DNA from 4 places in the Synechocystis sp. LKSZ1 genome. Region 3 is predicted to be linked to each of the others. Evidence: predicted binding sites of a transcription regulator. Region 3 holds the regulator's gene; each other region holds the start of a gene.
The links. The regulator NtcA, encoded in region 3, controls nitrogen genes in cyanobacteria. The targets are predictions, from matches to a motif close to GTANCNNNNGNTAC.

Region 1 (8,003 bases), 290 kb from region 3:
CCCAGGAAGGACGATCGCCGGCTCCACCCCCAGTTCCTTCACCTGTTGAAAAAACTGCTCCCGATAGGCCTGATAGTCAAACAGAGTCGCCCCCCCTGCAATCACAAGTTGCGCGTGAGGCAGGGCATAGCGTACCTGAGCAAACGCTTTGACTAATTGCAAAGTATTTTTTCGAGGTTCAATGCCACCAACCGTGAAAAACACCGGATTGCCTGTAATCCCTAATTGTTGTTTGAGAGAGGAGTCACGGTGAGAAGGTGTAGCAGTAAAGCGATCGGGATCAACGCCGTTGATTACTCTGGGGGCCTGAATTTGATACTGGTGAGCCAACTGCTGCTGCCAGTAGTCACTCACACAAAGGCAGAGATCCGGTTCATGGATCGATCGCTCCTGACATTGCTGGAGATACACACTCTGATACTCTTCAATGTGGTGAACCGTGCGGATAAAGTAAGGAATCTTTTCTCGTTGACGAAGAATTGCCAGAGCATTAGCACTAATGCAATCTTGTGCATGGAAAACCTCATGGCAAACGGTTTGCAAATGCTGATCTAAAAAATTGACAAATTCATTGATGCGCTGTTGAATCAGTTGATCAATACTCTGAGGAGCTACACTGGCAGGAACAAGTTGATAGGAGCAGTCCAGCGATCGTCCAAATCCCTGTCCATCTTTGTCTAAGGCATAAATGCAAACCGAGTGACCTGCATGATGCAATGCATTTGCTAGTTCTAGAGTATGGATAACGCTCCCTCTAGGCTTGGTGGAGTAGGTCAACAGAGCAATGCGCATAAAACCTACGTCGTTCCTTCAGGGTGAAATCCAGTCAGGGGACGGTGGTTAAAATCCCAAAAACTGATCGATTCCTGCTGAAGTTGCAACACCAATTCACTGCCAGAGTTGATTTCGCCAATCACCTCGCAGGTCAACTGACGATCGCGAAACAGCTTTTGTACCAGCGTTACCTGGGCCGTATCAACACTCAGCAGGAAACCGTAACTGGGAAAAACGGTCAGCCAGGTTTCTAACGGTGTGCTGGCTGGTCGAGGAATCGACTCCAGGTTCAAAACCGCACCCCTGCCAGAGGTTTCCAGCAACATGAGCGTCGTACCGATGATCCCTCCCATGCTGATATCTTTACCCGCCTTACAAAGCCCTATTTCTGCAAGATGAGGTAACAGCGCCAGGTTGGTTTGTAACCGGGTAGGTTCTGCTTTTGTTGCTGCATTCCAAAAGGGAAACGTGGGATGCATTGCGCCGTTGAGATCAACCACCATCAGCAATTGTTGACCGGGTTGGGCGTCAAAGCTGGTGATCAATCGCGTCGCTCGTCCCAGAATAGAGACTGACAGAGCATTGTAGGGACTATGGCAGTTGGTATGCCCACCGACGATCGGTAGGTTATAGGCCTGGGCAGCGGCCTGCATTCCAGCCCAAAGGGGTTGAGCCTGCTCAAGAGACTGGCTCCAAATTGTATCCACGACAGCGATCGCCCGTCCACCCATAGCACAGATATCACTGACATTCACCATCACCGCAGACCAGCCTGCAAACCAGGGATCTTGTTCTACGAAGAACGGCATCATCCCTTCACTGGCCAGCAACAAATACCCGTCGCCATCGGGAATAGCTGCACAGTCATCCCCGGGGCGTATATCCGCCAAAATCTGGAGCATTTCTGGCTTGAGGATACTCAGCGCCGTCTGGATGTCTTGTTTATGCAAAATTCCAATGGAGTTCTGCAACTGGGCAATCAGAGCAGCTAGCATCAGGAAGCTTCCCTGACTTGAAACGGTAAGGCAGGACGAACTTCGTTAGTAGCCGGGTAATAGTTTAAATCGGCCTGCATTAGGTGATGGGGGCGATCGCAAATGGTCATCTCATCCACGGATTGCCAGTGTAACCGTTGAAAGAAGCGGACATTTTGCAGTTGAACGGTAGCCAAAAATTGTTCACATCCCCAGGTATTAGCGGTTGTGACGGCTTTGTAGATTAAGCCTTTACCAATTTGCCAGCCCTTGCGGTAGTCTGGATGGGTGCCTAATCGTCCACCATACCAGAAGCCGGGCTTGGTTTCATAAATTCGTACAACCCCTACAATCTCATCTTTTGGCTTGCCAAAATTCGAGTGAATCATGTTTCTGGGGTGAACTGCAATGATGGGATAGGCAATGTTATCGATTTCATCCACATCACTGCCCTGAAAAAGCTGCTGTTCCTGTACAAAAATGGTTTTACGCAGAGCAAAGTACGTAGTGATTTCTTCCGGGGTGGTGGCTAGTTTGAATTGATAGTGAGTCATTGTTCTGGAAGTGTAATGAATACCTAAGCTGCTTCAAAACTTGAAAGAGCAGAACAGGCTCCGCACTTGGCACATCCAGCTTTCATATCGGTCGATCTCAGTCCGGATTGCTTCAGCATCGCCCCTACCCGCTCATAAATGGCCTGCATAAACTCACTGCTGGGTGCTGGGTGCTGAGCTAGAGGCGTACCACTGATCGGAACAAAGGGAACTACAAAGGGATAAACTCCCAGTTGAATCAGGCGATCGCACAGCTCCGTCAGCGTTTCTAGACTATCCCCTAGACCGGCTAAGAGGTAGGTGCTGACCTGTCCCCAACCAAATACCTTGACAGAAGCTTGAAACGCATCAAAGTAATGAGCTAACGGCACAGAGGCCTTTCCTGGCATAATTCTTGCCCTAACCGCTGGGTCGGCGGCTTCCAGATGCATCCCCAAATTCTCAATGCCTGCCGCTTTCATGCGCTCAAACCAGACAAAATCCTCTGGTGGTTCACATTGAGCCTGGATCGGCAAATCGACTCTGGCTTTGATAGCTCTGGCACATTCGGTTAAGTACGCAGCACCTCGATCATTAGTATTGGGTGTTCCAGTGGTCATCACCAGTTGCCGCACTCCATCCAACCGAACCGCAGCTGCAGCCACTTCCGCCAATTGGGCGGGCGTTTTGCGGGCAATCGTGCGCCCTGCCTCTAGCGACTGGCCAATGGCGCAAAACTGGCAAGAGGTGGCTTTGTCGTTGTAGCGCATACAGGTTTGCAGCACCGTTGTTGCCAACACATCACGGCTGTGCAGTAGGGCAATTTTCCAGTAGGGAATGCCGTCGGCGGTGCTGAGGTCATAAAACCGAGGCCGCTGGGGAAAGGAAATCTGGGCGATGTCTTGATCCTGAAACCGCAACTTGGCCTGACCGGGGGTGGAGTCGAGCATAGCGGCATAGGGCGATCGCGTCGCCGACTCCGTAAAGATCGGCACCATCACCGTGGTGTCATCAATGGTGATGGCTTTGTGATCCGACGGGCCCGCGCCCCCCTTGCGACCCATCACGGTCGATGTGGGTTCAATCCACTGCAAGCCATAGGTTTGCAGTTGGGCAATGAGTTCTTGCTTCGTCAAGTGTAGCTGACTGATCGATGGCTGATTCCGTTGCTGAGTCATGTGGGTTGCCGCTCCCAACGAAATTTGCGATCGGATTCTTGAATTGGGATATCGTTGATGCTGGCGAATCGGCGCATCATCAGCCCATTGTCAGCAAATTCCCAGTTCTCATTGCCGTAGGAGCGATACCAGAAACCGGAATCATCGTGCCATTCGTACTCAAACCGCACGGCAATGCGATTCTCCATAAAGCACCACAGTTCCTTTTTCAAGCGATAGTCCAACTCTTTCGCCCATTTTCGCTTTAGGAACTCGACAATCTGGGCGCGTCCAGCCAAAAACTCAGCCCGATTGCGCCATTCGGAATCTTCGGTATAGGCGAGGGCGACACGTTCTGGGTCACGGGTATTCCAGGCATCTTCAGCCGCTTGGACTTTGGCTTTGGCGGTTTCGAGGGTAAACGGGGGTAGGGGAGGTTTCATGGTGATTCATTCAGGGTGAACGCAGGTGAAACGGCATTCGCGTCTGGAACGGGCAAATCCAGTTGGGCTAAGTCTGAGACAGGGGTGGGGGCGATCAGGGGTTGAGCGGTCAGGTTGGTATGCAGTTGCAGTAAGTCGGGGCGGGAGTAATGACCAACGGAGTCCATCATCCTTTTGCGCTTGGTGATCAGGGAGAAGTCGAGGTCGGCGATCGCCATTCCTTCCCCGTCGATCACAGGCGGGCAGAGGTGATTGCCTTCTGGGCCAATAATGGCTGTGTTGCAGCCGCCGCTGAGGACTCGTTGCAGCTTTTCATCGGGGGTAATTTGCCCCACCTGTTCCGGTGACAGCCACGCGGTGGCATTGATCACAAAACAACCCGATTCCAGGGCGTGATGGCGAATGGTGACTTCGATTTGATCGGCAAAAATCTGCCCGACCATGGAACCGGGAAACTGGGCACAGTGGATTTGTTCGTGCTGCGTCATCAGGGCAAACCGAGCTAGGGGATTGTAATGTTCCCAACAGGCCAATGCTCCCAGCCGTCCCACTGTGGTGTCCACCGTTCGCAGTCCGGCTCCGTCGCCCTGCCCCCAGACCATGCGCTCATGGTAGGTCGGGGTGATCTTGCGCCGTTTCAGCAACAGGGTGCCATCGGCATCAAAGATCAGTTGGGTGTTGTAGAGGGAGCCATGATCGCGCTCATTGACTCCCAAGACAACGACAATATTGTAGGAACGGGCAGCTCGACTGACGGCATCGGTGGTTGGCCCTGGAATAGTCACCGCTTCTTCGTACAGCCGCATGTGTTCTTTGCCCATCAGCACAGGTGGTTGCACAAAGGAGAAGTAGGGATAGTAGGGCACAACGGTTTCGGGAAAAACTACCAGTTGCGCCCCTTCCCCTGCGGCTTTGGCAATTGCCTGCAAGACTTTCTCAGTGGTGCCCTCGCGACTAAACAGCACTGGACTGATTTGAACTGCCGCTGCACGAACAATGCGTGAATAATCCATAGGTGATTGGAAGGGTAAAAATCCTAGAGTGTCCAGGTATCGAGAATGAAGGCTCCATCCTTGCGATGCAGCAAGACCAAATCCAGCACATCCAGCGGATTAATCGGGCGAATGCCGGGAATCAACGAGGGTTCGCCGTGACCATACAGGGCTTGCAGCGCGAAGCGACAGGCATAGACTTTGCCACCTTCCGCCATAAACTTGGTCAATTGTTCATTGAAGTTTTGGTGTCCTGGAAAAGCGGCATCACCGAGTTTCGGAAATCCCCGTTGCACACCCAAGGTTACGCCGGGGCCATACAACAGCACTGAAGTTTCAAACCCCTTGCGCTGTAGTCGGGTGGCTTGCAGTAAATTGACAAAGCCGATCGAGCCTTCAAAGGCAACAGTGTGGAACGTCACCAGGGCTTTTTCGCCCGGTTCGGCTTTGACATCGGGAAAAACCTTTTCTTCGTAATCAACAAAGAAATCACCAGTTTGATGCGCTGGGGCAGTCACTTCAGCCATAATTGCTTCCTTTTGTTTTGCTGGATTTCCAGCCACATTACTGGGTTGCCAGGACGAGGATTTGTATCTCCAGTTACAGAGTCCAGAAGACTACCCATAGGGTCAGGTTAGCGATCGCCAATGGGCTGAGGCCGGGGCGATCGGCCTGTCATACCTGTTTAAATCGATAGGTGGTCGTGACTACGATCCCAGCAAAAATTCATTCACTACACTCCAGGCATTGTTGGTTGAAATCCGTCGCCGAGCCGCAAGATAATCGGCCAGATAGACTGCATCCCGCGCAATGCCGGAAAATCGCCCCGAACCCCAGGTATACAGCCAGGGCAACCCCAGGAAGTACAGCCCCCAGATAGGAGTTACGCCACGCTCATGGCTGGGATAGCCTTTGCCGTTAAACACAGGCACATCCATCCAGCTAAAGTCTGTTTGATACCCCGTACACCAAATCACGGTCTGGATGTTGGCGGCCCCAATATCGATCACAGGTTGCTCCTCGGTGGGTTGCCAAACGGGATGGTAAGGTGGTTCAGTGGGGGCATTCAGGTGGTTTTTGGCAATGAAAGCGTCGATGGTCTGTTTAATGCTTTCGGAGACGGCATCGGCCTGGTCTAAATTTTGCTTCAGGTCGGGATTGAACTGAAGTTCTGTCCCATGAATCCGCTGTAACCGTCCGTGCAGTTGCATCCCTTCCTTGGCAAACTGCCGCAGGTCAATCTCCCGCCCGCCATCGCGTCCAGTTAAGTAATGGTTGGCCTTGGCGCGGACTTTATCTTTTTGGGGATGCTCGTCAATCGGCAAGTCGTAGTATCCCATCTGATCCAACCAGTCCACTACATCTTTGCCCCGGTAACGACGGGGCGATCGCGGCGCACTGCCCATACTTAAATGCACGGTACGACCGGCCAGATGCAAATCTTCGGCGATCTGGCAGCCCGATTGGCCAGTGCCAACCACCAGCACGGCTCCCGGTGGTAATGCATCTGGATTTTTATACTCCGACGCATGGATTTGCTGGACTGTGGCGGGGAGTCGCTCCGCCATGCGAGGAATTTTGGGCTGGTGATAGCCGCCTGTCGCAATTACCACCTGATCTGCCGTGTAGGTGCCGATTGAGGTCTGGAGTTCGAACCGATTGTGCGTTTCGTCTTTCCACAACCGCAAGACTTCTACACCTTCTCGAATCGGTGGCTCAAAGGAGGCCGCAAAGGCTTGGATATACTGGACAATTTCATCTTTCACCATGAATCCCTGGGGGTCACTCCCCGGATAGGGAAATCCCGGTAACTGACATTGCCAGTTGGGTGTGACCAGACAGAAGCTATCCCAGCGCTTTTCTCGCCAGGCATACCCAATTTGATTTTTTTCAAAAATAAGATGGTCAATGCCGCGTTCTTTCAGGCAATAGCTTATGGAAAGCCCAGCCTGCCCGCCGCCAACGATAACCACCGAATAGTGATTTCTCATAGGGTGTAGATCAGTTGTTTGTTGTGGATAATGTTATGAATCAACTGACAGTCAGCCTAAAGTTGACCTTTGAAAGCCTTTGTATTTATAGATACGGAAATCCCAAGTCTAGCGATAGTGATAGGTTGTCGCTAAATCCACCCCTGTTGGATAGCCTGGTAAATTGCCTGGTAACGGGTGCGAGCTTTCAGCTTAGAGAGAACGTTGTTGAGATGAAATTTGACCGTGCTTTCACTAATGAGCAACGCTTCTGCAATGTTGCGATCTCGATGTCCTTGAGTCAGCAATGTGAGAATTTCCAATTCGCGCTCTGTCAACTCATTGGCTCGAACTCCCCAGGGATATCCCTGGGTCACCGCTTCAACCACCTGTCTCAGTTGAGCTGGCTGAATCGACAGGTCAATCCTGGATTGAATTCCCTGAGGGCAGGGGTAAGAGGTCGTTACCCAGATCACGTTGCGATCGCCCGCCACTGCGTTGGGATTGTCAGTCAATAAGGGAACTTCTGCATCTGTGCATAGGGTGAGACCTGCCCTGACGGCGACTTGAGTCAACGCCAATTGCAATACAGGAGAGACGCAGGTAATTTCTACCTTTAATTCGGATAGTTCCCAGACGTAGGGCAAATCTACTCTGATTTGTAAAGCGCGCTGATGGGAGATCGGCTGGGTTGTGAGTTGCCCCCCCAGAACTGACGCCAACAGTTTAATCTCTCCAAGCCTTGCCTGGATCTGAACAGTAGAATCTGTCGCCAAAGTCGAAATTGTAGCTTCCAGGGAAACAGACTCTTCCCGATAAACCAGTTGGGCATAGGAAGCACAATTTAAGGTTTCAGCCATTTTCAAGAGCAGAAAACTAATCGCCAGGGAGAGCGATTGTTCTGTACCAAGCATGGTTAGCCGAGCACTACTGAGAATCTTCGCAATTTGATCGGAGAGGGCCAATTGACTGGGGCTATTGTTTGCTGAAAGTTGCCAGTTTTGCTTTTCTTGCTGGTATTGAATGGCAGTATCCAAGGCAACGGTGGCGATCGTGCTGAGGGTTTGCAGCACTTCCAGAAACTCCGATTCCAGGGGCTGACAGCTAAACATGGCCAACACCCCAATAACTCGATGACCAATGGCAAGCGGATATCCCGC
Region 2 (8,003 bases), 610 kb from region 3:
GGGAAGTCGCTTCATCACCTTTGTTGGAAATGGAGAACCATTAATATGCCGCTACAACTGGACATGATGACCAACCAAGGAGTTTCCGCTCCCTGGACTCCAGTGTGCCACATGACCTACACCCGTGATACTTGGGTGAAGTTATTGGCCCTGCCCAGTGAATATGCTAGCGACGAGGCGAAGTTACTATGCCAAGAGTCCGTCAATACCTGGGTGGCCTGGGTGCCCTCCCACGGGGAAATCAGACTGGATCGAAGTGAATTTTATTGTTAAACATACGGTAAAAATCAATAGTTCAGAGAAGACTGGTTAGAGGTGAAGGCTGGACTTAGGGCAGCCTATCAAGTGGGCTAACCTTGTAACCAGGCAAGGGTTTAAGCTTCCATTTCTCAGTAATAATTGATGGTATGGATCAAATTAATCGCCAACGCCATCCTTGGTTAACCCCTCCTGCAACGATTACTGAAGCCACCTCCTTGGCCTGTCTCCAGCAGATTCAAACCTGCGAGCTGAGGGTGCCTGACCTCACTTCCATTCCCATCACCACCACCTATCTGGAACAGGGCCAGGGGCCAACAACCCTCGTACTTCTCCATGGTTTTGATAGCTCCCTGCTAGAGTTTCGGCGTCTTATCCCTGAGTTAGTTCCCCATTGTCGTGTCTTAGCTATTGATTTGCTGGGCTTTGGTTTTAACCAACGTTTTTCTGATGTCCCCATTTCCAGCGAGACGATCAAGGCCCATCTTTGGCAAGCCTGGCAGGTTCTTGTGAGAACACCCGCAGTCTTAGTCGGGGTGTCCATGGGAGGGGCTGCTGCCCTGGACTTCTGTCTCAGCTATCCTGACCTTGTGCAAAAACTGGTTTTGGTAGACAGCGCCGGCCTCACCAATCCCCCAGCCACTAGTCGTTGGATGTTCCCTCCCCTCGACCGCTGGGCCACCCGCTTTTTAGCCAACCCCCAAGTGCGCCAAAACATCAGCAAAGCCGCTTACTATGACAAACATTTCGCAAGTGACGATGCCCAGGCCTGTGCGGCCCTCCACCTCACCTGCACCTATTGGAGCGACAGTCTGATCAATTTTACCAAGAGTGGCGGCTACGGTTCCTTTGCGTCCCAATTAGCCAGGATTCAACAGGAGGTTCTCCTGCTCTGGGGTCGTCAAGACCGCATCCTGGGGACTCGAGGCGCCGAGCAATTCCAGCGGCAATTACCCCATAGTCGCTTGGTTTGGCTAGATGACTGTGGCCACGTTCCTCACCTCGAAAAACCTCAGCAGACTACAGAAGCGATTTTGGCCTTTTTAACCAATTCTATATGTAAAGATTTGTAAAAATAGCGATTTTGTAATTTTTGCTACAGAATTTTATGCTATAAATAATATCAAGGGTAAAACAAATGCAATCGTAGCGACCGAAAATCAATCGGAGGATAGAAGAAATGTCTACTCAACAACAAGCACGGGCCTTAATGATGCGCCACCATCAAATGATTAAAAACCGTCAGCAATCGATGCTCAATCGGGCGGCGGCAGAAATTGGTGTTGAAGTTGAAGAAAATTATTGGAGTACCATTCAAGGAAAACCCCATTCGAGCTTTTGTACCACTTATGACCGGAGCCATGCCTCCCTTAGCTAGAATCGCGACAGGATTCATCAGCTCATGAATAAGATCCTAAAAGAGTAGATTGTCTGCTCTTTTACTTTTTGGGCTACAAAAAACCACCCCCGGAGGAGTGGTTAAAACTGACTGACAGGGCCGAAACCTTAGCAATCATAATAAAGCATAAACTCGTAGGGGTGAGGACGCAGACGCATCGGATTCACCTCATTATCGAGTTTGTACTCAATCCAGCTTTCAATGAAATCGGTAGTAAACACGCCAGTATCGCTCAAGAAGCCGTGGTCTTTTTCCAGGGCCTCCAGGGCGGCTTCCAAAGAACCAGGAGTCGAAGGAACCTTGGCCAATTCTTCCGGGCTGAGGTCGTAGATATCAACGTCTAGAGGTTCGCCGGGATCAATCTGGTTTTTAATGCCATCAATACCGGCACAGAGCATAGCGGCAAAGGCTAGGTAAGGATTAGAAGTTGCATCAGGACAACGGAATTCCAGACGCTTTGCTTTGGGGTTGCCACCGGAGAGGGGAATCCGCACAGAAGCTGAGCGGTTACCTTGGGAGTAGGCCAGGTTCACCGGAGCCTCGAAACCAGGGACGAGGCGCTTGTAGGAATTGGTGGTGGGGTTCGTGAAGGCCAACAGGGCGGGAGCGTGCTTGAGGATACCACCGATGTACCAAAGACCCATTTGGCTAAAACCGGCATACTTATCACCGGCAAAGAGGGGTTGACCATCTTTCCAAAGAGATTGGTGAACGTGCATCCCTGAACCATTGTCGTTAAAGATCGGCTTGGGCATAAACGTGACAGTTTTGCCATATTTTTTAGCAACATTTTTGATGACGTACTTGTAGACCATCAAGTTGTCAGCGGAGTTGACCAGTTTGTCAAATTTGATGCCCAGTTCGTTTTGACCGCCCGTAGCCACTTCATGGTGATGCTTTTCGATGGGAACTCCAAAGGCCGCCATCGTCAGCAACATTTCCGTCCGGATGTCCTGAGCTGTATCGGTCGGCGCAACGGGAAAATATCCTTGTTTGTAGCCGGGTTTGTAGCCAAGGTTGCCGCCTTCTTCGACTTTGCCAGTGTTCCAACGACCTTCTATGCTGTCGGCATAATAGTAGCTGGAGTTTTCCGTTTGGTCGAAGCGAACGTCATCGAAGAGGAAAAATTCAGCTTCAGGGCCAAAGTAAACCGTGTCGGCAATGCCTGTACTACGGAGATATTCAGCCGCTTTAGCAGCAATCGTGCGAGGATCCCGGTTGTACCATTCACCGGTACGAGGCTCCTTAATACTGCAAATCATGCTCAAGGTCGGCTCTTTACAGAAGGGATCGATGACGGCGGTGTTGGGATCGGGCACCATACACATATCAGATTCATTGATCGCCTTCCAGCCCCGAATACTGGAGCCATCGAAGGGAACCCCATCTACGAAAGAACTTTCATCTAACTGGTTGTAATAAAAGGAACAATGCTGCCAAATACCAGGCGTATCAATAAACTTTAAGTCAATAATCTTGATCTGCTCATCTTTGATCCACTGTAAAACATCTTGGGGTGTTTTAGACATCGTAACTCCTTATGCAATTAGGAAAAGATTTATATCGCTCCAAGTCCTCCATCCTAGAGAGTTGTTTTCTGCAAAAATGTATCTTTAGATACCAAATACGGTCTCTTTAATGGGGATAAACCAAGGGGAAGGTCTTGGAAATCGTTTCCAAGATCTTAAAAAATCCGGCTTTTAGCAGAATCTGGGGTCAAGGTTGAATTGGGCCCAGGTTTGAACTGGGTCGCTTCTCGCAGGGCCTCTACAAACTGAGCTACTCGAATCGGGTCAATGGGTTCATTAATTTGCCCATTGCGTTTGAGGGAACTGGCGACGATCGCCCCATCAGCGGCCTGCATCAGTTGACCAATATTGTCCCAGTTGGCCCCGCTACCGATAAAAACCGGCGTTTCCTTGGCGGCGGCCTTGGCCAATTCCAAATCCTCTAGGCTAGGAGGACTCCCCGTGGCCCAGCCGGAAAGAATCACGCCATCCGCTAGGCCCCGTTCAATAGTGTCTTGCACGGCGGTAGTGAGGTTGGGCGTTCCCAGGGGGCGGGCATGTTTAACCAGCACATCCGCCAAAATAGCGACCTCCGATCCTAGTTCCCGGCGAAAACGGAGCAGTTCGTGGGCCTGGCCCTCAATTAACCCTTGGTCTGTGGCCATGATCCCCGTTAAAACATTGACTCGAATGAATTGGGCCCCAACACAAGCCGCTACGGCAATGGCACTAGTGGCATCATTACGGAGGAGATTAATCCCAACTGGAACCACGACGAGGTTCATAATCCGGTCCACGATCAAGGTCATGGCACTCACCACCGCTGGGTTGACCTGGCCCTTGGTGAAAGGCGCATCAAAAAAATTTTCCACAATAATACCGTCTACGCCACCAGCGGCAAGGGCCGTTGCCTCCTGCTCGGCCCGTTCAATCACGGCCTTAAGGCTCCCTCCCCAACGAGCAGAGGTGGGCAAGGGGAGTAAATGAACAACGCCAATAATCGGGTTGCGAGTTTGGAAGGTCTGAATTAAATCCACTGCACTAAAAGTCCTAATGCACCACCATGGAGCCGCGCTTAGTTTAAGGGCCAATCGCCAACTTAAAATTTTACCCTAAGGCGGCCGTCGGCAAGGGAGCGCTGAGGCTTTAGGCCTTAAAAGTGGGGCAATCCCCAATATTGAATCCGCTCAGCTAACCACCCTGATTCCTGAAGCCGTTCTAGAATTTGATAAATCCGCTGGTGGAGGTCTTGGTACTGTAGACCTTTGGGCATGGCAATCGCGAGGGGCTCTCCCGACAATCGCAATGGGAGATACTGATAACCAGGAAGGGTTTGATGCAGGCCTGCCAAGACAGTGTTATCCGCCGCGATGGCATCTACTTGATTTTTTTCCAATAAGGTCAGGGCCGCTTGGTAAGAAGCAACACCGATGAGTTCGGCCTGAGGACGCCAGGCCTGAAGAACGGCAATAGCACTAGACCCCTGCAAGACCGCAATTTTGCTAGGAGCGATAGCAGAGACGTGGGTTGATGTTTTCATCAGCAGGCCCGTGCCATCTAAATAGTAGTAAGGGCTAAACGTAACCAAACGGGCTCGGTTGGGAGTGGCTCCCATTTGGGCAATGACCAGATCAACCTTCCCCTCCAGCAGGGCCGGCAGACGCTCTTGGTTGAGGAGGGGAATCAGTTCGACTTGAGCGTCCAGACCCAGTAATTCTTGAGTAAGTTTGCGGGCCAGATCAATTTCTAGACCTTGAAGTTGGCCCTGACTATCCCGGAATCCCAGGGGCGGTAGATTATCCTTAACGCCAATGCGTAGGTGGCCCGTAGCCAGAATAACTGCCAATGACTCCGCTACCACTGTACTAGGAAAAAGACCCCAACCCAGGATCAAAACGGTGAGTAGAGATATTAATTTCATCCTTGGCTTGGATGCTAAATGGGCAATCCGGGTAAGAGGATGTTTGAAAAGTCTATGTGGGCCCCCAAATCCCCCAATACTGGGGGACTTGCCGGTATAAACTTTGTGAGCAATCGCCTAGCTAGCCGACGACTCCGAGCAGATCCTGAGCATGGGTGCCAGTGTTAACCTTGTCATCGACGTAGGTAATTTTGCCGGTGCTATCGATGATATAGGTTACCCGTTTAGAGTAGCCGCCGCCATCGACATCGTAGGCGCGGGTAATAGCCCCATCCGTATCCACCAGGAGTTGGAAGGGCAAGCCATATTTTTCTTTGAATTGTTGGTGGGACACTTGATCATCTTGACTCACGCCGAGCACCACCATTTCTTTGCTTTGATATTCAGCAAAATTATCCCGAAAGCTCTGGGCCTCTTTGGTACAACCAGGAGTGTCATCCTTGGGGTAGAAGTAGAGAACAACAGTTTTGCCCAAAAAATCCGAGAGGGAGATGCTATTCCCTGCATCATCGAGGGTCGTAAAGTTGGGGGCAACCGTGCCGATTGCTAAAGCCATAATGCCTCGTAATCACTCAATAAAGTTTGGAAAGCACAAGAACACTGCGATCTTACGCCTGGGATGTCTGAAAATTCAAGGGGAGACGGTCGCCAGCTCAGGAAAAAGCCCCCGACTCAGCAAGCCGGAGGCTAAGAAACAGCACAGACAATACTAACTGCCAAAAATTTGATTTTTAAGGGCCTCAAATTCAGAAAGCAGCTCCTGACGATTGGAGGCTTTCCAAAGATAACGCCAAACGAACCAAGCACTGTAGCCTAAGCCAATGAGCTGGAGCATGGGTGCTAAGAGTGGAATATCATCGATTGCCGCCAGGATGGCAACCAAAATTTTCACACTAACGATACCTAAAAGAATAATGCCTAAAGAAATAAGGGGTTGTTTATTATCGGCAAAGAACTGGCCTGTGTATTCAGGGACTTTACCCAGGGTTTCCCAAACCGGCTGTAACCATTCTTGCCAAGCTTGGTCGGTGATTGGAGATTTACCTCCCATCGCCAACGGGCCCTTGTCGGTTTTTACGCCAGGGGAAACCGTTTTCTGTTCAACATTAGATTCCATCTTCCACAAGTCCTTCTGTTAAGATTGAACAACAATAGCAAATCGTTGCCTTAAGAATAGGTCACTCTTTTGCTTCTGCCCATATTATCAGACACCTTCAAGGCCCTGATCGTCTGAGAATGGCCGGCTGTAAAAAGACGTTACAGGTTAGGAAGCCAAAGTTAATCCCTGTCAGGGTTAGAAATGATCATTGGTATTGTTGGTTTAGGCTTAATTGGCGGTTCCCTCGGCCTTGATTGGCGGGCTCAGGGCCATCAAGTTTTAGGCGTATCTCGCCAAACTAGTACCTGTCAGCGAGCTATAGAACGCGGGGCCGTAGACCAGGCCTCCCAGGATTTAGGACTTTTGGCTTCGGCGGACGTGATTGTCCTCTGCCCCCCCATTGCCCAGATTTTCCCCGTCCTCCAGGCCTTAACGCCCCACCTCTCTCCCCAGGCGTTAGTGACGGATGTGGGTTCGGTTAAAACGGCCATCGTTCTGCCCTGTCAAGACCATTGGCCCCGGTTTATTGGTGGGCATCCCATGGCTGGTACTGCCGAGCAGGGCATCGAAGCGGCCGAACGTGGTTTATTCGTCGGTGCGCCCTACGTTCTCACCCCCACGGAGCAGACCCTGGCCGCCGACCTCGACACTCTAATTAATTTAGTGAATGACCTACAGGCCCAGGTGCATATTTGCTCTCCCGAGGCCCATGACCAAGCCGTTGCCTGGATTTCCCATCTGCCAGTGATGGTCAGTGCGAGTTTAATTGCCACCTGTGGGCAAGAAGCCGACCCCCAGATCTTGGCCCTGGCCCAAACCTTAGCCAGTTCGGGTTTTCGGGATACCAGTCGAGTCGGGGGCGGTAATCCAGAACTGGGCCTGATGATGGCGCAGTTTAATCGGACGGCCTTACTCCAGTCCCTGACGGTCTATCGTCAAGCCTTAGACCAAGTGGTGCAATGGCTCCAGCAAGAGGACTGGGCGGTGCTGTATCAGTATCTCCAACGTACCCAAGCCGAACGTCCCCCCTTTCTCTAAGACCAGGATTTATACTGGGTTTGGCCCTCTTCTCCGCCCTAGGACGCTTCCGTGACTGACCTTGCTTCCCCCGATTGGCTCCGCCTGCAAAAGGCTCTGGCCCTTGAGGCTGAGCGGGGTTTTCTCGACCTCCAGGGCCATCGCCATCGTTTTAGTGAATTTTTAGTTCTAAGTCTCCAGGTTGGCCCTCCCCCCGAAGCGCCAACGGAGGCCTGTCAACGCTGGCAAGACTTGTTTCAACGTTTTCAGCAGTATCCCCACCTCAGTCTGGCCCATCGCCAAAGCCTGGTAGCCCAGACTCGTCGTTTTTTACAAGACCTGCGACAAACCCTAGAAGCTCCCGCCCCGCCCCCGACTAAAACATTGGCCCTCCAGGCCCCGGCGGTTTATGACCTGGCTCTAACCACGCCTCTGATCCAGGTGAAGGAAATTGGCCAGCATCGCGCTAAATTATTGGCCCTACTCGGCCTGAGAACCGTGCGGGACGTGTTGTTTTACTTTCCCCGTGACCACATCGACTACGCCAAACAGGTAGCCATTGTGGATCTCGTTCCTGGCGAAACTGTTACCCTGATCGGCCGGGTAATTCGCAGTAATTGTTTTACCAGTCCTAAAAATAGAAACCTGAATATCTTTGAAGTCCAAATTCGGGATGCCACGGGCCGCATTAAATTGAATCGTTTCTATGCGGGGCAACGCTTTGCCAATAAAGGCTGGCAGGAGCGCATGAAAAAGCTCTACGCGCCGGGAGTCGTGATTGCGGCTTCTGGCCTGGTCAAA
Region 3 (8,003 bases):
ATGGCAACAATGGGCCGCATCGCCAATCAGGGCCAGGTGGGGTTGAATATAGCGGTTACTCTGCATCAGTTGGACGGGAAACAGACGACGGGCCCCGCAGAGTTGAATCTCGCCAAAATCCTCCCCGAGACGGGGCTTGAGTTGTCGGAGAAAATCAGCCTCCTCAGCTCGTAGCAGGGCCTGGGCCTGGGCGTGGGGAAGCGTCCAAACAATCTGACAGCGGTGGCCGGGCAAGGGTAATACTCCCATCGGACCACTGTACCAAAACCGTTCGTAGGCAATGTTATTTTGGGGCGCTTGGTGTTGGATAGTAAAGGCGACGCAGGACTGCCAATATTTCCAGCCCCGGGTTTTGATCTCGGCTAGGGAACGAATTCTGGACTTGGCCCCATCGGCCCCAACGACGAGTTGCGTCGAGAGGGTCTGGGTCTGGCCCTGATGGCGGATCTGAACCAAGGCCCCGGCCTCGGTGTAGTCAACGGCAATCACCTCTGCTGGCCGAAACCAATAAACACGGGCCTGGGAGGTTAATTTTTCCTGTAGGGCCGAGAGAATGACGCGATGTTCTCCCACATAACCCAGGTGCGGGGTCTGGAGATCTGCTTGGGAGAAGGGAACAACGCCAGGATAGTCGGCATCTGATAGACGAATCTGCTCAAAATGACCGACCTGGGGCGCAATTTGTGACCAGAGGCCCAACCCCGCCAAAATACGGCTGGACAGTAGGGAAAGGGCGTAGGCCTGGGGTTTATACAGGGCCTGTTCTGCCGGTAAGGCCTCGATAATGGCAATGGTTAACGGCGTGTTTTGAAGGGCGCAGGCGAGGGTTGTCCCGACAATGCCTCCCCCCACAATAACCAGGTCAAACGTCGTGTTAGGTGCTGGGCGAGGAATTTCGGAGAGCATTACGGTATTGTCTTTATAAGGAACTACATCGTATTGTGACTTAACTGTTTAGGGAGAGCAAGGTCGCATTCAAGACTGACTTTCTCTTGAGGAGATGAGGCAGATCACGAAAAACGTTAATCCTTGCTTGCGTTGTATTCAGAAACAGGCCACAATAATCGCGGATTCAACGGAGTGTTAGCGATGCGAGTGTGTGTCATTGGAACGGGCTACGTAGGCTTAGTCACCGGGGTTTGTCTAGCCCAGATCGGCCATCAGGTCATCTGTGTGGATAACAATGAGGAAAAAGTCAAGCTAATGAAGGCCGGGCAGTCCCCCATCTATGAACCGGGCCTGTCAGAGTTAATGGTCAGCAATATGCAGGCTGGCCGCCTCGATTTTTCTTCGGATCTAGCCCAGGGCGTTCAGCACGGCGAAATTCTCTTCATTGCCGTCGGGACACCGGCCCTGCCAACGGGAGAGAGTGATACCCGCTACGTCGAGGCCGTGGCTCGGGGGATTGGCGCCCATTTAGATGAGTCTTACCGCGTTATTGTTAATAAATCGACGGTGCCCATTGGTTCTGGGGACTGGGTGCGGATGATTGTGCTAGAGGGCCTGAAGGAGCGCTACGGGGCCACAGGGCCTGGGGACAAAAAGGCCCTGGTGGAAAATTTTGATGTGGTGAGTAATCCAGAATTTCTACGAGAAGGCTCTGCTGTCTATGACACCTTCAACCCAGACCGAATTGTTCTGGGCAGTAATAGTGACAAGGCCATTGCTCTCATGCAAGACCTCTATCAACCCCTGGTTAACCGACAATTTGCTGAAGATCCCTCCCTACCGCCGGTGCCGGTTGTGGTGACAGACCTCAGTTCCGCGGAAATGATTAAGTACGCGGCTAATGCCTTTCTAGCGACCAAGATTAGCTTTATTAATGAAGTGGCTAACATCTGCGACCGGGTCGGAGCCGATGTGACCCAAGTGTCTCGGGGAATTGGCCTCGATTCCCGCATCGGTAGTAAGTTTTTACAGGCTGGAATTGGTTGGGGCGGTTCCTGTTTTCCCAAGGATGTTTCGGCATTAATCCATACGGCGGCAGATTACGGCTACACCACGGAAATTCTGAAGGCGGCTGTCAACGTCAACCAACATCAACGCTTGATTGTGGTGGAAAAACTCCAACAGGAACTGAAAATTCTCAAGGGCAAGATCATTGGTCTATTGGGATTAACATTTAAACCAGACACCGACGATATGCGCGATGCGCCGGCCCTGGGCATTATCGACCAGCTAAATCGACTCGGGGCCAAGGTCAAGGCCTACGACCCCATTGTTTCTCAATCAGGGTTAAGCCATGGCCTGTCCGGGGTTCATATTGAAACCAATCCCGAAATGCTCGCCGATGATTGTGATGCCCTGGTACTGATCACCGAGTGGCAGGAATTTCTCCGCCTCGACTTCGACAAAATGCGTCAACGGATGCACCATGCCTTAATCATTGATGGCCGTAACTTCCTCGACAAGGCCCAACTTCAGCAGAGTGGCTTCCATTATGTTGGCATTGGTCGTAACTAGACGAACACGGAGGGACTCGAACCCCCGACCCTCAGGACCGGAACCTGATGCTCTATCCAACTGAGCTACGTGTCCAAACACTTTTCCTAGGATAGCATTGTTCTAGGGGTTTTGGATTACAAATTTGGCCCCCCGGGCCAACAGGCTGGCCTGGAGACTGGCCGTCATACCAGGATTATCCCCAAAGCGAGTATTGGTAACGATGGCGTTGGTCAAATTGGCATTTTGTACTGAAGTACCTACCAAATTGGCATCGGTTAGATCGGCCCCAATCAGATTTCCCAGGGCTAAACTACTGCGATGGCAATCGGCGCCCCGGAGGTTAGCCCCTTCTAGGTAGGCCCCACTCAGGTCGGCCCCGCTGAGATTGGTAAAACTGAGGTCGGCCTCACTGAGATCGGCATCGGTTAAGATTGCTCCCCGAAAATTACTCCGACTGAGGTCGCTACGGTGCAGTTCAATCCCCTGGAGGCTGGCTCCGACAAATTTCCCGCCGGCTAAATTAAGCTGGGGATCGAGGCCCGCAAGACGAGCCAGGGCATGGAGATCTTCCGTCGTAGCCTGGTAAATTTGTTCAATCTGCTGGCGCAGGGCCTGGCAATCCTCTGGGCTGGGGTGTTGGCCAGTGGCCAGGTTACGGCGATAGTCCTGGTATAAGTCCTCCCAGATTTCCAACTGACCGAGACTCAGTTGAACCCAACTCAGAGCCGGTGGGAAGACCTGTTTAACTAAAAATTGGGCCAGAAGACGCTCAATAATGCCGTGTTTATTGGGACTCAGATCGGGCCGCCACAGGCCCTCGGCATCCGTAATTACTAAGGAAACGGGGTCTAGGGTCAGGGTAGCAATGATATGACAGGGCGCAGAGGATAGGGGTAGACTCCCTAACTCCAATCGCTGGGAGGATAGTTTGAGCCATGCTTGACCCGGGGCCGGCAGGATCTGCCAGTGAAATTCGGGGGGCACAGAGGCTAGTCGTGGAAAGCTCGCGGGAGTTAACGCAGGCGTAAAGTCTCTGCTGTGAATTTGTAGGTTAAATTGTCCTGTTTTAAGGGCGAATTTAAGGCGGCCACTGGCCAAGTTCAGCCATTGTTCCTGCAAACTCAGATTGGCAACGAGATTCACTAGCGGCTGTTCCGTATTCTCTGCCTTAACTCGGGCTTCTAAATCCATGAGAATACCGTTGGCATAGGGATTTTGAATTTCAAGCAGATGAATATCAGGCATGGTAAGCAGAGACGAGGACGGCAGAAAACGGACTGGAGGATTAACCACTGATTTCCAGCTTATTATTGATCGGGCTTTCTGGGGCCTTTCTGCTAGTCTTCCGGGGGCACAACTCCCCCTAGAACCGCAGGAGTTTGTGTATAATTGCGATACAGAATTGGGGGAAATTATCTCGTTATCCCCTTGTGTGAGGTTGAATGGACCAGTCCCTGACCCAAGAAAGACCACTAACCGCCCTATTCCGACGCTTGGGCAATGAAGCCTTCCCGCCGGTGGTCGAAACCTTTGAGCGGAGTAAAACGATTTTTTTTCCGGGGGATCCGGCTGAGCGGGTCTATTTTTTGCTTAAGGGAGCGGTTAAGCTATCGCGGGTGTACGAAGCGGGTGAAGAAATTACCGTGGCCCTTTTGCGGGAAAATAGTGTCTTTGGGGTTCTTTCCCTAATTACCGGTCAACGCTCCGACCGTTTTTATCATGCGGTGGCCTTTACCCCCGTCGAACTGTTATCGGCCCCCATTGAACAGGTGGAGCAGGCCCTGAAGGAACACCCAGATTTAGCGATGCTGATGCTCCAGGGCCTGTCTTCTCGGATTTTGCAGACGGAGATGATGATTGAAACCCTCGCCCATCGAGATATGGGATCACGGCTAGTGAGTTTTTTATTAATTTTGTGTCGGGATTTTGGAGTTCCCACCCCTGAGGGGATTCGTATCGATCTTAAACTCTCGCATCAAGCCATCGCCGAAGCCATTGGCTCCACGCGGGTTACTGTGACACGACTCCTGGGCGACCTGCGGGAAAGTAACATGATTTCTATCTTTAAAAAGAAGATCACGGTACATAACCCCGTTGCCCTCAGTCAACAATTTACCTAAACCATCCCGATGACCAGTGCTTATATTCTGGTAACGGCCGTACTTGTCTTGGGCGGGATTATTGCCGCGCTCGGCGACCATTTAGGCAGTAAAGTGGGCAAGGCCAAGCTCCGTCTTTTTGACCTCCGGCCCCGGCAAACGGCGGTGGTACTGACGGTGCTAACGGGAACCCTGATCGCCGCCTCAACCCTAGGAATTTTGTTTACCTTTAGTAAGTCCCTGCGGGAAGGGGTTTTTAAGCTCGATGAAATTTTGCAACAGTTGCGGACGGCCCAATCGGAACTAGAAAGGGCCAGTAGTGAAAAAAAGGCCATTGAACAGCAGTTAGCTGACGCCAAAACCAAGCAAATTCAAGTTCAAAAACGCAGTCAGGAAATTGATGACAACTACAATCGCGCCCTAGCCAAGCTGAGACGGGTCTCTCGGGATGCCAAACGACTCCAGGCCGATGTCCAGACCTTGACGAAAGAGCGGGAGCAACTGCGTCAACAAAAATTGCAGTTAATTGAAGAGATGAGCAAACTGCAGGCCTTGGTCAAACAGCGGGATATGGAATTGGGAAAACGCCAGACCAAAATTGCGGAGCAGGATAGAATTCTAGCCCAGCGTCAAGAACGTCTCCAATCCCTAGAAAAACGATTTGCTTCCCTAGAGCAACAACGCCAGCAACTCCAAACGGAAATTAACCAACGGGATGAACAGATTGACCGTCTTGACCAATCCATTGCTCTGAAGGACCGGAATATTCGTCAACGGGAATCCAAATTACAAGACCTGGAAAAACAATTAGGTTTCCTGAACCGAGAGGTGCAAGTCCTAGAACAGTACTATCAAAACTACCAAGACCTGCGAGAGCGGAAAATTGCTCTCCTGCGGGGCCAGGTCTTAGCCTTTGGGGCTGTACGGGTGGTTGATCCGACCCTGGCCATTGAGGCGGTGGATGAACTCCTGCGTCAGGCCAATCGCAATGCTTGGCAGGCCACCCGAGATCCCGCCTCCCGGCCCCTACCGGGGAATGACCCCATTGTCCGTATTACGACGGCCCAGGTACAACAACTGGCGGAACAACTGAAAACAGGGGAAGAATACGTTGTTCGTATTCTCTCAGCCGGTAACTACGTCCAGGGTGAGGAGGAAATTCGAGTCTTTGCCGATGTGGCCCCCAACCGCCAGATCTTTCGGGACGGGGAAACCATTGCCACTATTTCCATGGACTCCTCTAATTTTAGCGAAGAGGATATTCAAAAGCGTTTAGACTATTTGCTTTCTGCTGCCCAGTTCCGGGCCCGCCGAGAAGGCATTCTGGGTAATATTCAAATTGAAGATGGCCGCATTAAAACCCTAATTCAGTTTGTAGAAACAATTCAGCAGACTAACGAACGCCCTGATGAAATTCGGGTGATTGCCACGGAAAATACCTCTGTGGTAGGGCCACTTAAGTTGCGGCTGGTGGCCCTGCGGCGCGGTAATGTTATTTTTTAAGCTCTCTCGTTTATGTACTATCTAGGCTTTGACCCCGGACGAGATAAATGCGGTGTTGCGGTGCTGGCTGATGGGGGCCAGTTAGCTTATCACGAGGTTATTCCTGCTGACCAAGTAACAGCAAAAATTCCTGCTCTCTGTCGCCAGTATGCCATTCAGTGCCTGATTATGGGCAACCAGACCACCGCCAAGCAATGGCAACAAACCCTCCAGCAGATTAGTCCCCCAGAGGTCACGATTATCCCCGTTGATGAGCGAAACAGTTCCGTCGAAGCGCGAGCCCGCTATTGGCAAATGTATCCCCCCCGTGGCCTCCAGCGTCTACTGCCCCAGGGTCTACGCGTCCCTCCCCGGCCCATTGATGACATCGTTGCTATTTTATTGATTGAACGTTTTTGGGCCGGAGGCCAACCCCAATGAACTGGTGGCAGAAATTACGCAATAATGGCTTGGCGCGCCTGGGATTTGGGGTATTGTTGGTGTTTTATCTCGCTGTCCTAGGGGCCGATTTTATTGCACCCTACAGTCCCTACAGTGCTCAAGTCGATGGTTCTCTCCTGCCTCCTACGACCATTCATTGGCGCCGGGCCGATGGGCAATGGCAAAGGCCCACCGTCTATCCCACCCACCAAAGCGCCACGAATCTGCAAACCGGTGAGCGTTCTCTGCAAGTCGATTGGCAAAATCCCTCGCCAGTGCAATTTTGGGTACAGGGAGACCCCTATCGAATCCTAGCCATCCGTCTTCCCCTGCCTCCCCGTTTTCAGACAGTGGAAATTTTTCCGGGTTTTCGCAGTGACCGGCATTTATTTGGCACCACAGGGCCGGCGAAAATCAACCTCCTGGGTACTGATGAGCAGGGCCGAGACCAATTTAGCCGTCTCCTTTTTGGCGGCCGGATTAGCTTATTCATTGGCCTGGTGGGCATTCTGGTTTCCTTTCCCCTGGGACTGATCATGGGGGGTATCGCCGGTTACTTTGGGGGATGGCTGGATGGCGTGATTATGCGCGGCGTGGAAGTCTTGATGACCATTCCCGGTATCTATCTACTGGTGGCCCTGGCGGCAGTATTACCCCCCGGCCTCAGTAGTGGTCAACGCTTTTTACTGATCGTCCTGATTACATCTTTGATTAGCTGGTCGGGCCTGGCACGGGTGATTCGGGGCCAGGTGTTATCCCTTAAGGAACAGGAATTTGTCCAGGCCGCAAAGGTGATGGGGGCCGCCGATGGGCGGATTATTTTGCGCCATATTTTGCCCCAAACCGCCAGCTACATCGTGATTTCGGCAACCTTGACCGTGCCTAGTTTCATCGTGGCAGAATCGGTTCTGAGTTTAATTGGCCTGGGCATCCAGCAACCCGACCCCAGTTGGGGGAATTTACTCTCCGTCGCCACCAATGCCTCTATCCTCGTTCTGCAACCCTGGTTGGTTTGGCCACCGGCCCTGCTGATTATTCTGACAGTCCTCTGTTTTAACCTGTTGGGGGATGGCCTCCGCGATGCCCTGGATCCCCGCAGTTAAGGCCTAGCGAGCGTCCCAAAGGGCCTGGATACGTTCATCGAGCTCTTGTCCGAGATCAATGTGCTGTAAACTGCCTTGATTTCCTTCCCAGGTAGCCGCGAGACATCCCAGACGACCAACGGGGGCCAGAGCGGTGAGCGTCGCTCCTAGTTCAAAATGGCCAATCCGAAAGCCTTCGTGGTTGAGTAACAACACTTGGCCCTGGGTATCCGCCAGGAGGTAGCCCCAGGCAAAGGGCAGGATAAATTGGGGTTTGAAATCCAGCGCAAAACGAGTCACCTTCAGCGGTTGCAATCGCACCAATACCGCCGTTGTGGGCTCCCTCAGGTCTAGGCCGAATAGATGATTCCGGGAACAGGGATTAAAGGTCAAGGCGCTGAGGAGAAACGCCAAGGAAAAGGCAGACATCACCTGGCCCCGCCGATTGAACAAT
Region 4 (8,003 bases), 1.7 Mb from region 3:
TCCATCCCCGCCAACCTAACCCCGTCCAGCAGTTTCTCAAAAATCTCCTGCTTCAGGATTGGGCTAGTAACTTGCTTTTTCAATACGTGCGGCGCAAGGGCAATATTCGTAAAACCCTCCAGAAGGTCTACGTCAATCAGACCGCCATTACCGACCGTCTCGTAGAGGAAATTTATCAGCCGTCCTGCGACCCCGGCGCCGCCCAGGTCTTCGCCTCTGTCTTCAAAACGCCCCAGGGAGAAGCCGTTGATCATTTATTGGAACGTTTACAGTCACCGCTATTAGTGTTGTGGGGCGAGCATGACCCCTGGATGAAGGCCCGGGAACGGGGAGAAAAATTCCGACAATTCTACCCCTCCCTCACGGAGCATTATCTCAATTCGGGCCATTGTCCCCACGATGATACGCCCGAGCTAGTTAATCCCCTTTTACAGACTTGGCTGATCCAAACCTTCGGTTAATTCGACGGCTTGGTTAACCCATCGGTCAGAGGCCTGGGACTTAATCCTTTTGGGCTTCTGCCTGGGCTAACTTGGCCTGAATATCGGCAATACGGTTGGGGACATCCGCCATCATTTCCTCGTATTTCTCCACCAATTCTCCGGGATAGGCCTCTAGAATTTTCGTCGTGAGGGAAATACGGTTTTTGTACTCATCAATGTCTAGAACCATGACTTGAATACCTTGGCCATAGGTAAACAATGTATTGAGGTCACTAATCCGAACGCCACTGATTTGGGTAATGTGCAATAGGCCTGTCACCCCATTCAGATCCACAAAAATGCCGTAGGGTTGGATTTTGACCACCCGTCCAGCCACAATACTCCCCTTCGCGATCTGGCTCATGGCCGCCGCTTTGAGCTGATTCCGTTGAGATAATACCAACTTATTGCGGTCTGGATCTGCCTCTAGCACCTCAGCAGTTAGAACATGGCCCACTAACCCCTCGGGGTTGTCTTTTTCGACTAAATGAGAACGAGGAATAAAGCCCCGCAAACCAGCCACATCTCCCGTGACTCCACCGCGATTGACCCCTGTGACCAACAGTTCAAGCGCTTTACCCTGTTCCGCCGCGCTGGCGATATTATCCCAGGCTTCTTGGAGTTGGAGTTGACGCCGAGAAAGCTGAACCTGACCATCAGCATTTTGTTCACTAATCACCAGAAAATCCCATTCACTACCCAGGGGGAGTTCTTCTTCAAGGACGGGTACGGCATTAAGGCCCACTTCTCGCAGGGGTAAAAACCCTGGTGATTTTCCGCCAAAGTCAACATAGGCCCCATCAGACGTATGCTGGGAAACTTTCCCTCGTACGGTCTGCCCTTTTTCTGCGTGGTAGTCGTGTTGTTCTAAGGCTTTAGCAAAATCATCGTGTGAAAAAGCCGTCGCTTTGGAAGAAGGGGCCATAGTCAGGGAATTGTTTCAATAAATAATCAGTCTTATATCTTACCAAGCTTTGTCAGTGAATACCTAACCAACTGACAAGTTAGCTAAATCTTTTGTTCTACCTCTCTAACCAATAAACAATCTTGATTAATCCCAGTCCTGAGTTGTGTCACAGAGAAAATAATCTTGCAAAACTTGTTCTAATGGATAGGGACAGACCAAAGGAAAAATACGAATCGGTAGGCCCGTTTCACGTAAAGCCAGATCCGTCCCGGCTTCAAATCCTTCTTCTAGGGCTTCGGGTAATCGAGCCTTTAGACTGGGATTTTGTTTGAGGTGACGACGAATTGAGCGTCGTTGTTCACGAATGGTTAAAAACCAACTCCGAGACCGTTTTTCTGGTTGTAATTCCCATTTGAGTAAATGCCCTAACAGAACGGTTAAACGACTTACTATTTCTCGGTATTCTTGCCGTCCCAAGGCTGAAATTTCCTCCTGTAGGTTTTGCCAGTCTAAATTTGAAATTTGCCTATGGGCTAAGGCTTCTGCCTGGGATTGTGTCCAGGCGTAAAAATCTTGTTCATAGAGACTAGTCTTTATGTGCATTTTTAACAATCCAAATAATTATTTCTGCATTTAATCCCGACGCACTAGGTAATAAGCTTGTCTAGGTAGTCATGGTCGGTAAATTCAAGCTGATTTTCAATAATTATCTTTCTACTAGTATTTTCTTCTTCTGCCAGTATATCGATATTGAACTTTCCAATGCTTGCTTTAGTCTGAATGATAGAAATATTCACTTCTATTGTATCACTTAATGAACCAATATTTTCTGCTTGTGCAAGCCAAATTGTAAAATCTAATGCTTCATGTTTCCAAATTTCCCTTAAGTCTACTTTTTCAAGTTTAGATAGTTGCATAGGCTTCTTTTCTTATTCTAACGAGTAACGCCTTGAATAACTGGACGGATGTCTGTGCCTTCAAAGGTGCCGGGATTGCCGCTCCAGTTAAAATCACTAATGCGAAGATTAATCGAACCCACTTGGAGTTGGGGATTGTAACGCAACTGTAAATTGTAGGTACGCCGACTATACTCTAAAAAGTAATCTGTACTGATTTCCTTGTTGGCATCAATACTATAGGCGCTCTGAATGCCGACACGGAGGGGGCCATAAACCTGTTGAGTCAGGCCCCAGGTCAACACTTGGGTATCCGCAAAACGGTCGAACAGAAAAGGCGATACCTCCCCCCGAATGCCTTGGAAGTAGGTAATATTGAAGCCGGTATAGTCGAGGTAGGACCGGGAAAAATGACCAAACTGGCCAAATAAGCCAATGCTGCCGGTTAGGGACGGCTGAGTACTGCCATCGCTATAAAAACTACTAACCCCTGTGAGCCCCGTTGTTAGGGATAGGTAGGGAACCACGGGGCGTGGAGAATAACGCAGGCCTTCTTCTGGTGTCAGGGGTAACTGGGTTCCAGCCCAGAGAAGAAAATCCTTATTGATGGAAGCGGCCCCTTGGTAGCGTAGGAGGGTGACTAGGTTATTTTCCCGATTAGGACTCAGGAGAGCGGCCTGATCAGTGTCGGCCTGAATGTCTTGGATGGAAAATTGATAACTGAGACGAAAACTAGGGTCGCCCAAGTTGATGGTGGGAGAGACTAAGACTGCCCCTAGACTTTGGTTTACAGTTTGAAAGCCTAAGGAACCATTGAAAAGACGTTCGCGGTAATTGTATTCCACCCGCAGGTCGTGGGGATTATCCATCGGCCCAATTTTATTTTGCAGGGCCAATTTAGCCCGCAGGGAATTGTCTACTTCATCAAGATTGAGGTTAGAAAAATTAAGGGTATTGATCAACCGCATCCGCTCGTTGAAGCTGACATCCAGGTCCGTAATCAGGCCAAAAACCGAAGGACAAAGGGCACACACTGTCGATTCACTCTGATTGGCCTGGGGAAAGGCATCGGGAAAAAGGGCCTTTTGAATCAGGTACTGGGGCTTGACTTGGAAACGAACCTGCTTGGTATCAATGGGCGTAAAGCCCGATTGGATAAATAACCCGCCCCGGTCTTGGCCATCATAGCCGATGCTGAGAACCCCTGGCTGCCGGTCACGACGGTCGATGGTTAGACGATCTTGGAAGGGGAGAGAGGTCGTTTGGTCAAGTAAAACCCGAGAACCACTGAGTTTCACCTCATCGACTTGGGGCGCCACATTATAGTAGTCTGCGGTTTCCGCCTGAACTTCTAACTCTGGTGGTGAGAAGGGATCATTGGTAATCCGGACTTTCTTGGCATTCCAACCATCAGCATCAAAATCAACTCGCTCGGCCTGGAAGCGCAGACGATTGACCTGGCCCCCAGACGTACCGGGAGTCCCTGCAGTCCCGAATTGATTAAGGCTAAGACCGCCACCGACCGCTACTCCCAAGCCATCCGTTGCCGTAATATTCTGGACGGGCTGATTGGCGGCCAAGCGTTCATTGAGAGTACTGCCAGAAATAATACTACCCCCAGGGTCGGTGGGGAGGGTGGGGGACAGATCCCGGCCGGTTGTCGGTTGGTAGATATCCCCGTTGGCCTGATAGATGACCCCCTTATTCAACACAAAAAAATACTCAAAACGTTGGCCCTTAAGCGTTTGGTCGCCTCGCTCTAAGGTGACATTGCCTTCAGCCACGGCAAAACGATCCGGCAAGTTAACCTGTAGGCGGTCGGCCAGCAGCACCCCATTGGTAAACCGCATCACCACATTCCCGGTGGCGGTAACGATTTGGCGTTCACTATCGTATTCTTGTTGGTCAGAAATGAGTTCCACCACTTCTGGAGGGGGGGCGGGTTTGACGGCTGGTGCTGGTGAGGGATTTTCAGGAGTAATAACAAATTCCTGGGACGTACCCTGCCGAGCTTGGGTTACTAGGCGCTGGGCCTGACCAAGGCCAACAATGGGCTGGAGTGTTGTCGAGGATGGCTTCCATCCCTGGGTGCCCTCCGTGTGGACTGAGAGGGGTTGTCCTAGTTGCTGGGCCTGGGCTGGGGGAGGAAGGGGAGAAGATAGAGTCGGTTTGGGAGCGGCGTAATGATACTCTACAACCGTAGGAACCTCAGCAGGAATGGGCGATATAGACGATCCTCTTGTTTCAGCAACGAGACGGGTATCCGTTTCCCTTGGACTGACGTACTGTACTTGGGCCGGGGGAGGAGGGACAACAAAGGGGGGCATCTAGATCGACGGGGCGACTAACAGTCAATATTTAGCAGTAATGAAGACTGATTTGGCTAAAGATTGTGCCAAAAAAGCAACTGGGACGAGAACGTTCTCGTCCCTGCTGTCTAGCGTAACTCAAGGCCAGTAATGTTTGTGGATGCCTATTCAAAGTCTTTGCGACCGGGGTTACGGGTGGGATCGCTGGAGAGAAAACCAAAGATAAAGAGAGAGATAAAAAAGCCAACAACGATGTAGACCGCAATTTTGAGGGTTAACATAGGTGCTCCTTAAAAAATGATGATTATGGACGGGGATGATATGCTACCTTGCCTTACTGTACCCTATTTCGGCTCCTCGTCAGCGTTAGAATCAGGGCCATCCCCTGCGGCTTTGTGATAGCCATGTCCTTCAACTCCCTGTCCGGTCTTCTTGGTAATTTGCAACAGCATCCCCACTGGGAGCACCTGCGTCATTACCAGCAAACGCTGATAGCCTGGCGTCAGGTAGTAACGCCTGAGATCTACTCGCATACTCGCCCCATTGCCCTTCGCCAGCAGGTACTTTGGATTGCCACGGCCTCCCCTGTTTGGGCCCAGACCCTGAGCTTCCAACGTCCTCAACTATTGACTCAACTCAATCGCCATCTCTCAGACCCCCTCCAGGATCTGCGTTTTTCTCCAGGGCAGTGGTACCAATGGCGTCCCGATGCGAATCCGACAGAGCCAGAAACGTCCCCACCTCTGACAACACTCTTTCCTGAAGAATCTCCCGAGCAAAAGCCCGTGATGGATCCAGAGCAGGCCCTGGGCCGTTGGCTAGCTGTGATGGAACAACGGCGGCAAGTCTTACCTAGTTGTCCCCAATGTCAGGCCCCCACTGATTCCCTGGCCCTGGCCCGTTGGTCTGTTTGTGCCTGCTGTGCTCGCCGACGGTGGACGAAAACCTTGGCCCAGCGTCGAGATTGATACCAGTCCCGAGACCGAAAGAAGTGGGCCTTAGAACTGCTTCTGTAATTAAAAATACAGAAAGAAAGTAAAGAAAATATAAATAATCTGTAAGTCTTAACACCTGATAAATCCCTAGGAACCTTCATTTCTTCGGTATTTCCCCCCCTTTTTAGTCCGAATTTATACCGGATGAGACGGGTCTTTGAGAGATTAATTAGTCAAACGTAAGCGATTAAATCAAGATGTCTAAGCAGATTCTAACGAAGAAGACCGTGGATTATGTTAATTCCGCGGACAGGGTTCGATCCCGTCAGCAATTACCTCTCCAGGAAGATTGGCGCAGTGGACTGGGTTTCCTCCAGCCTTTATTTACTTCCTACTGGTTTGCCAGCGTTCCTCTGTCTGCTCTTATTGTCGTGGCCTGGCATGCAGCGGCGACTGCCCAAAGTACCGAAGTTGTCAATATCACCGTTGAAAGTGTTAACGCAAATGTCGCTACCCTGAAAGGGACATTAGATGCCATCTGGATTCTAATCGCGGCCATTTTGGTTATTTTCATGAATGCCGGTTTTTGTATGCTGGAGGCTGGCCTCTGTCGTCAAAAAAATGCCGTTAACATTTTGACCAAAAACCTGATCGTCTTTGCTCTGGCTACCATTGCTTTCTGGGCCATTGGTTTTTCTTTGATGTTTGGTGCAGACGGCAGTCCCTTCCTGGGCCTTGGTGGCTGGTTTGTGAGTGGTGCCTCAGAGACCTATGGCCTCAAGCCCTTCCCCGAAGGCCTGCCCGTTCCCGTTTTTTTCCTTTTCCAGGTAGCCTTCGCTGGTACCGCCGCCACGATCGTTTCTGGGGCGGTGGCGGAGCGCATTAAATTTGTTGACTTTATTATCTTCAGTCTGCTCCTAGTAGGGATTTCTTACCCCATCACCGGCCACTGGGCCTGGGGAGGTGGCTGGCTTAGTACTCTAGGCTTCCGTGACTTTGCTGGTTCTACTGTGGTTCACTCCGTTGGTGGTTGGGCCGCTCTGGTGGGAGCTATTATTCTCGGGCCTCGCATTGGCAAGTATGTTGATGGTCGTCCTAGTGCGATTCCCGGCCATAACCTCAGTATTGCGACCCTTGGTTGTTTAATTCTCTGGATTGGCTGGTTTGGCTTTAACCCCGGTTCCCAATTAGCTGCTTCTCCAGATTGTGCCTACATTGCTGTGACCACGAACCTGGCGGGGGCCGCCGGAGGGATTGCCGCAACGGCGACTTGCTGGGCAAAGGATGGTAAGCCCGACCTCAGTATGATCATTAATGGTATTTTGGCGGGCTTAGTCGGCGTCACTGCAGGCTGTAATGTTTTCTCCTACTGGGGAGCGATTCTAGTCGGTAGTATTGCCGGTATCCTCGTTGTCTATGCTGTTGGCTTTTTCGACAGTATTAAGGTTGATGACCCCGTAGGTGCGGTTTCTGTTCACTTGGTTAATGGTACCTGGGGAACCCTCGCAGTGGGTCTTTTGGCCGACCCCAAAAACCCCATTGCTCCTGCGGAAGGTGCGGCTAGTGGTCTGTTCTACGGTGGTGGCGTTGGACTCCTAATCAATCAAATTATCGGGATTGTGGCCATTGGGGCCTTTACCGTTGCCTTTAGTGTCCTGGCTTGGTTTATCCTGAAACAAACCCTCGGAATTCGAGTCAAGAAGGACGAGGAACTCATGGGTCTGGATATTGGCGAACACGGCATGGAAGCCTACACAGGTTTTGTGAAGGATGTTGATGCCTTTGTGGGGAGTGGTGCTGAGTAAGCTCGGCCGCCGAAAGCTCCAGTTTTTTTGAGCTTCATAATCGTGGTTGGGATGAGTAGATTAAGTCCAGATTTGGGCTTTTTCTACTCTCCTTTTTTGAGGGCCCTAATTGCCGCCAATGTCCTCTAGTCTAATCCTCCAAACTAGGAGACTACAGATTTTTTACCCCTCCGCCTTCGGCACCTCCCCTTGCAAAGGGGAGGACAGGATAGGTACCAGTTGTGTGGTGGAAGGCTCCAGAGAGGTAGTATTAGACGCCTAGGGGCACCTGGGCCGCCTTTGCTCCCGCATCTTGATGAGACCGGAGACAAGCCAGAATGGCATCGACGTTTTGCTTGGCGTCCCCAAAAAGCATCTGGGTATTGTCTTTGTAGAACAGAGGATTTTCTACCCCGGCATAGCCCGAGGCCATACTCCGTTTCATGACTACAACATGATTAGCTTTCCAGACTTCTAGGACGGGCATTCCGGCAATGGGACTCTGGGGATCCTCCAGGGCACTGGGGTTGACCGTATCATTGGCCCCAATCACGAGAACAACGTCAGTTTCTGGGAAATCTTCGTTAATTTCGTCCATTTCCAGTACGATGTCGTAGGGCACATTGGCTTCAGCGAGAAGGACGTTCATGTGGCCCGGTAAACGCCCCGCCACCGGGTGAATGCCAAACC

Region 1: a site for NtcA is predicted at 5,464-5,477, ahead of ABXS88_RS04115 (MSMEG_0572/Sll0783 family nitrogen starvation response protein). Genes of this name have one in related genera too.
Region 2: a site for NtcA is predicted at 3,265-3,278, ahead of glnA (type I glutamate--ammonia ligase). Genes of this name have one in related genera too.
Region 4: a site for NtcA is predicted at 5,607-5,620, ahead of ABXS88_RS10565 (ammonium transporter). Genes of this name have one in related genera too.

Annotation. Positions count from the first base shown of each region.
Region 1 is NZ_AP031572.1:853,865-861,867, forward strand. It holds gene ABXS88_RS04085 (MSMEG_0565 family glycosyltransferase) at 1-792, opposite strand, end outside; gene ABXS88_RS04090 (sll0787 family AIR synthase-like protein) at 798-1,769, opposite strand; gene ABXS88_RS04095 (MSMEG_0567/Sll0786 family nitrogen starvation N-acetyltransferase) at 1,769-2,302, opposite strand; gene ABXS88_RS04100 (MSMEG_0568 family radical SAM protein) at 2,326-3,417, opposite strand; gene ABXS88_RS04105 (nuclear transport factor 2 family protein) at 3,456-3,887, opposite strand; gene ABXS88_RS04110 (Nit6803 family nitrilase) at 3,878-4,894, opposite strand; gene ABXS88_RS04115 (MSMEG_0572/Sll0783 family nitrogen starvation response protein) at 4,918-5,400, opposite strand; gene ABXS88_RS04120 (MSMEG_0569 family flavin-dependent oxidoreductase) at 5,581-6,864, opposite strand; gene ABXS88_RS04125 (LuxR C-terminal-related transcriptional regulator) at 6,996-8,003, opposite strand, start outside.
Region 2 is NZ_AP031572.1:1,181,477-1,189,479, reverse strand. It holds gene ABXS88_RS05680 (hypothetical protein) at 46-273, shown strand; gene ABXS88_RS05675 (alpha/beta hydrolase) at 408-1,331, shown strand; gene ABXS88_RS05670 (hypothetical protein) at 1,439-1,636, shown strand; gene glnA (type I glutamate--ammonia ligase) at 1,765-3,186, opposite strand; gene btpA (photosystem I biogenesis protein BtpA) at 3,342-4,202, opposite strand; gene ABXS88_RS05655 (transporter substrate-binding domain-containing protein) at 4,319-5,086, opposite strand; gene ABXS88_RS05650 (peroxiredoxin) at 5,208-5,642, opposite strand; gene ABXS88_RS05645 (CAAD domain-containing protein) at 5,796-6,203, opposite strand; gene ABXS88_RS05640 (prephenate/arogenate dehydrogenase) at 6,387-7,223, shown strand; gene recG (ATP-dependent DNA helicase RecG) at 7,275-8,003, shown strand, end outside.
Region 3 is NZ_AP031572.1:567,119-575,121, forward strand. It holds gene ABXS88_RS02730 (FAD-dependent hydroxylase) at 1-906, opposite strand, end outside; gene ABXS88_RS02735 (UDP-glucose/GDP-mannose dehydrogenase family protein) at 1,090-2,463, shown strand; tRNA gene ABXS88_RS02740 (tRNA-Arg) at 2,465-2,538, opposite strand; gene ABXS88_RS02745 (pentapeptide repeat-containing protein) at 2,566-3,690, opposite strand; gene ntcA (global nitrogen regulator NtcA) at 3,888-4,565, shown strand; gene ABXS88_RS02755 (DUF3084 domain-containing protein) at 4,575-6,047, shown strand; gene ABXS88_RS02760 (pre-16S rRNA-processing nuclease YqgF) at 6,060-6,467, shown strand; gene ABXS88_RS02765 (ABC transporter permease) at 6,464-7,570, shown strand; gene ABXS88_RS02770 (serine/threonine-protein kinase) at 7,574-8,003, opposite strand, start outside.
Region 4 is NZ_AP031572.1:2,300,740-2,308,742, reverse strand. It holds gene ABXS88_RS10600 (alpha/beta fold hydrolase) at 1-461, shown strand, start outside; gene ABXS88_RS10595 (S1 RNA-binding domain-containing protein) at 502-1,407, opposite strand; gene ABXS88_RS10590 (DUF29 domain-containing protein) at 1,534-1,992, opposite strand; gene ABXS88_RS10585 (hypothetical protein) at 2,037-2,306, opposite strand; gene ABXS88_RS10580 (DUF3769 domain-containing protein) at 2,324-4,612, opposite strand; gene ABXS88_RS10575 (photosystem II reaction center protein I) at 4,759-4,875, opposite strand; gene ABXS88_RS10570 (DciA family protein) at 4,999-5,562, shown strand; gene ABXS88_RS10565 (ammonium transporter) at 5,787-7,334, shown strand; gene pntB (Re/Si-specific NAD(P)(+) transhydrogenase subunit beta) at 7,585-8,003, opposite strand, start outside.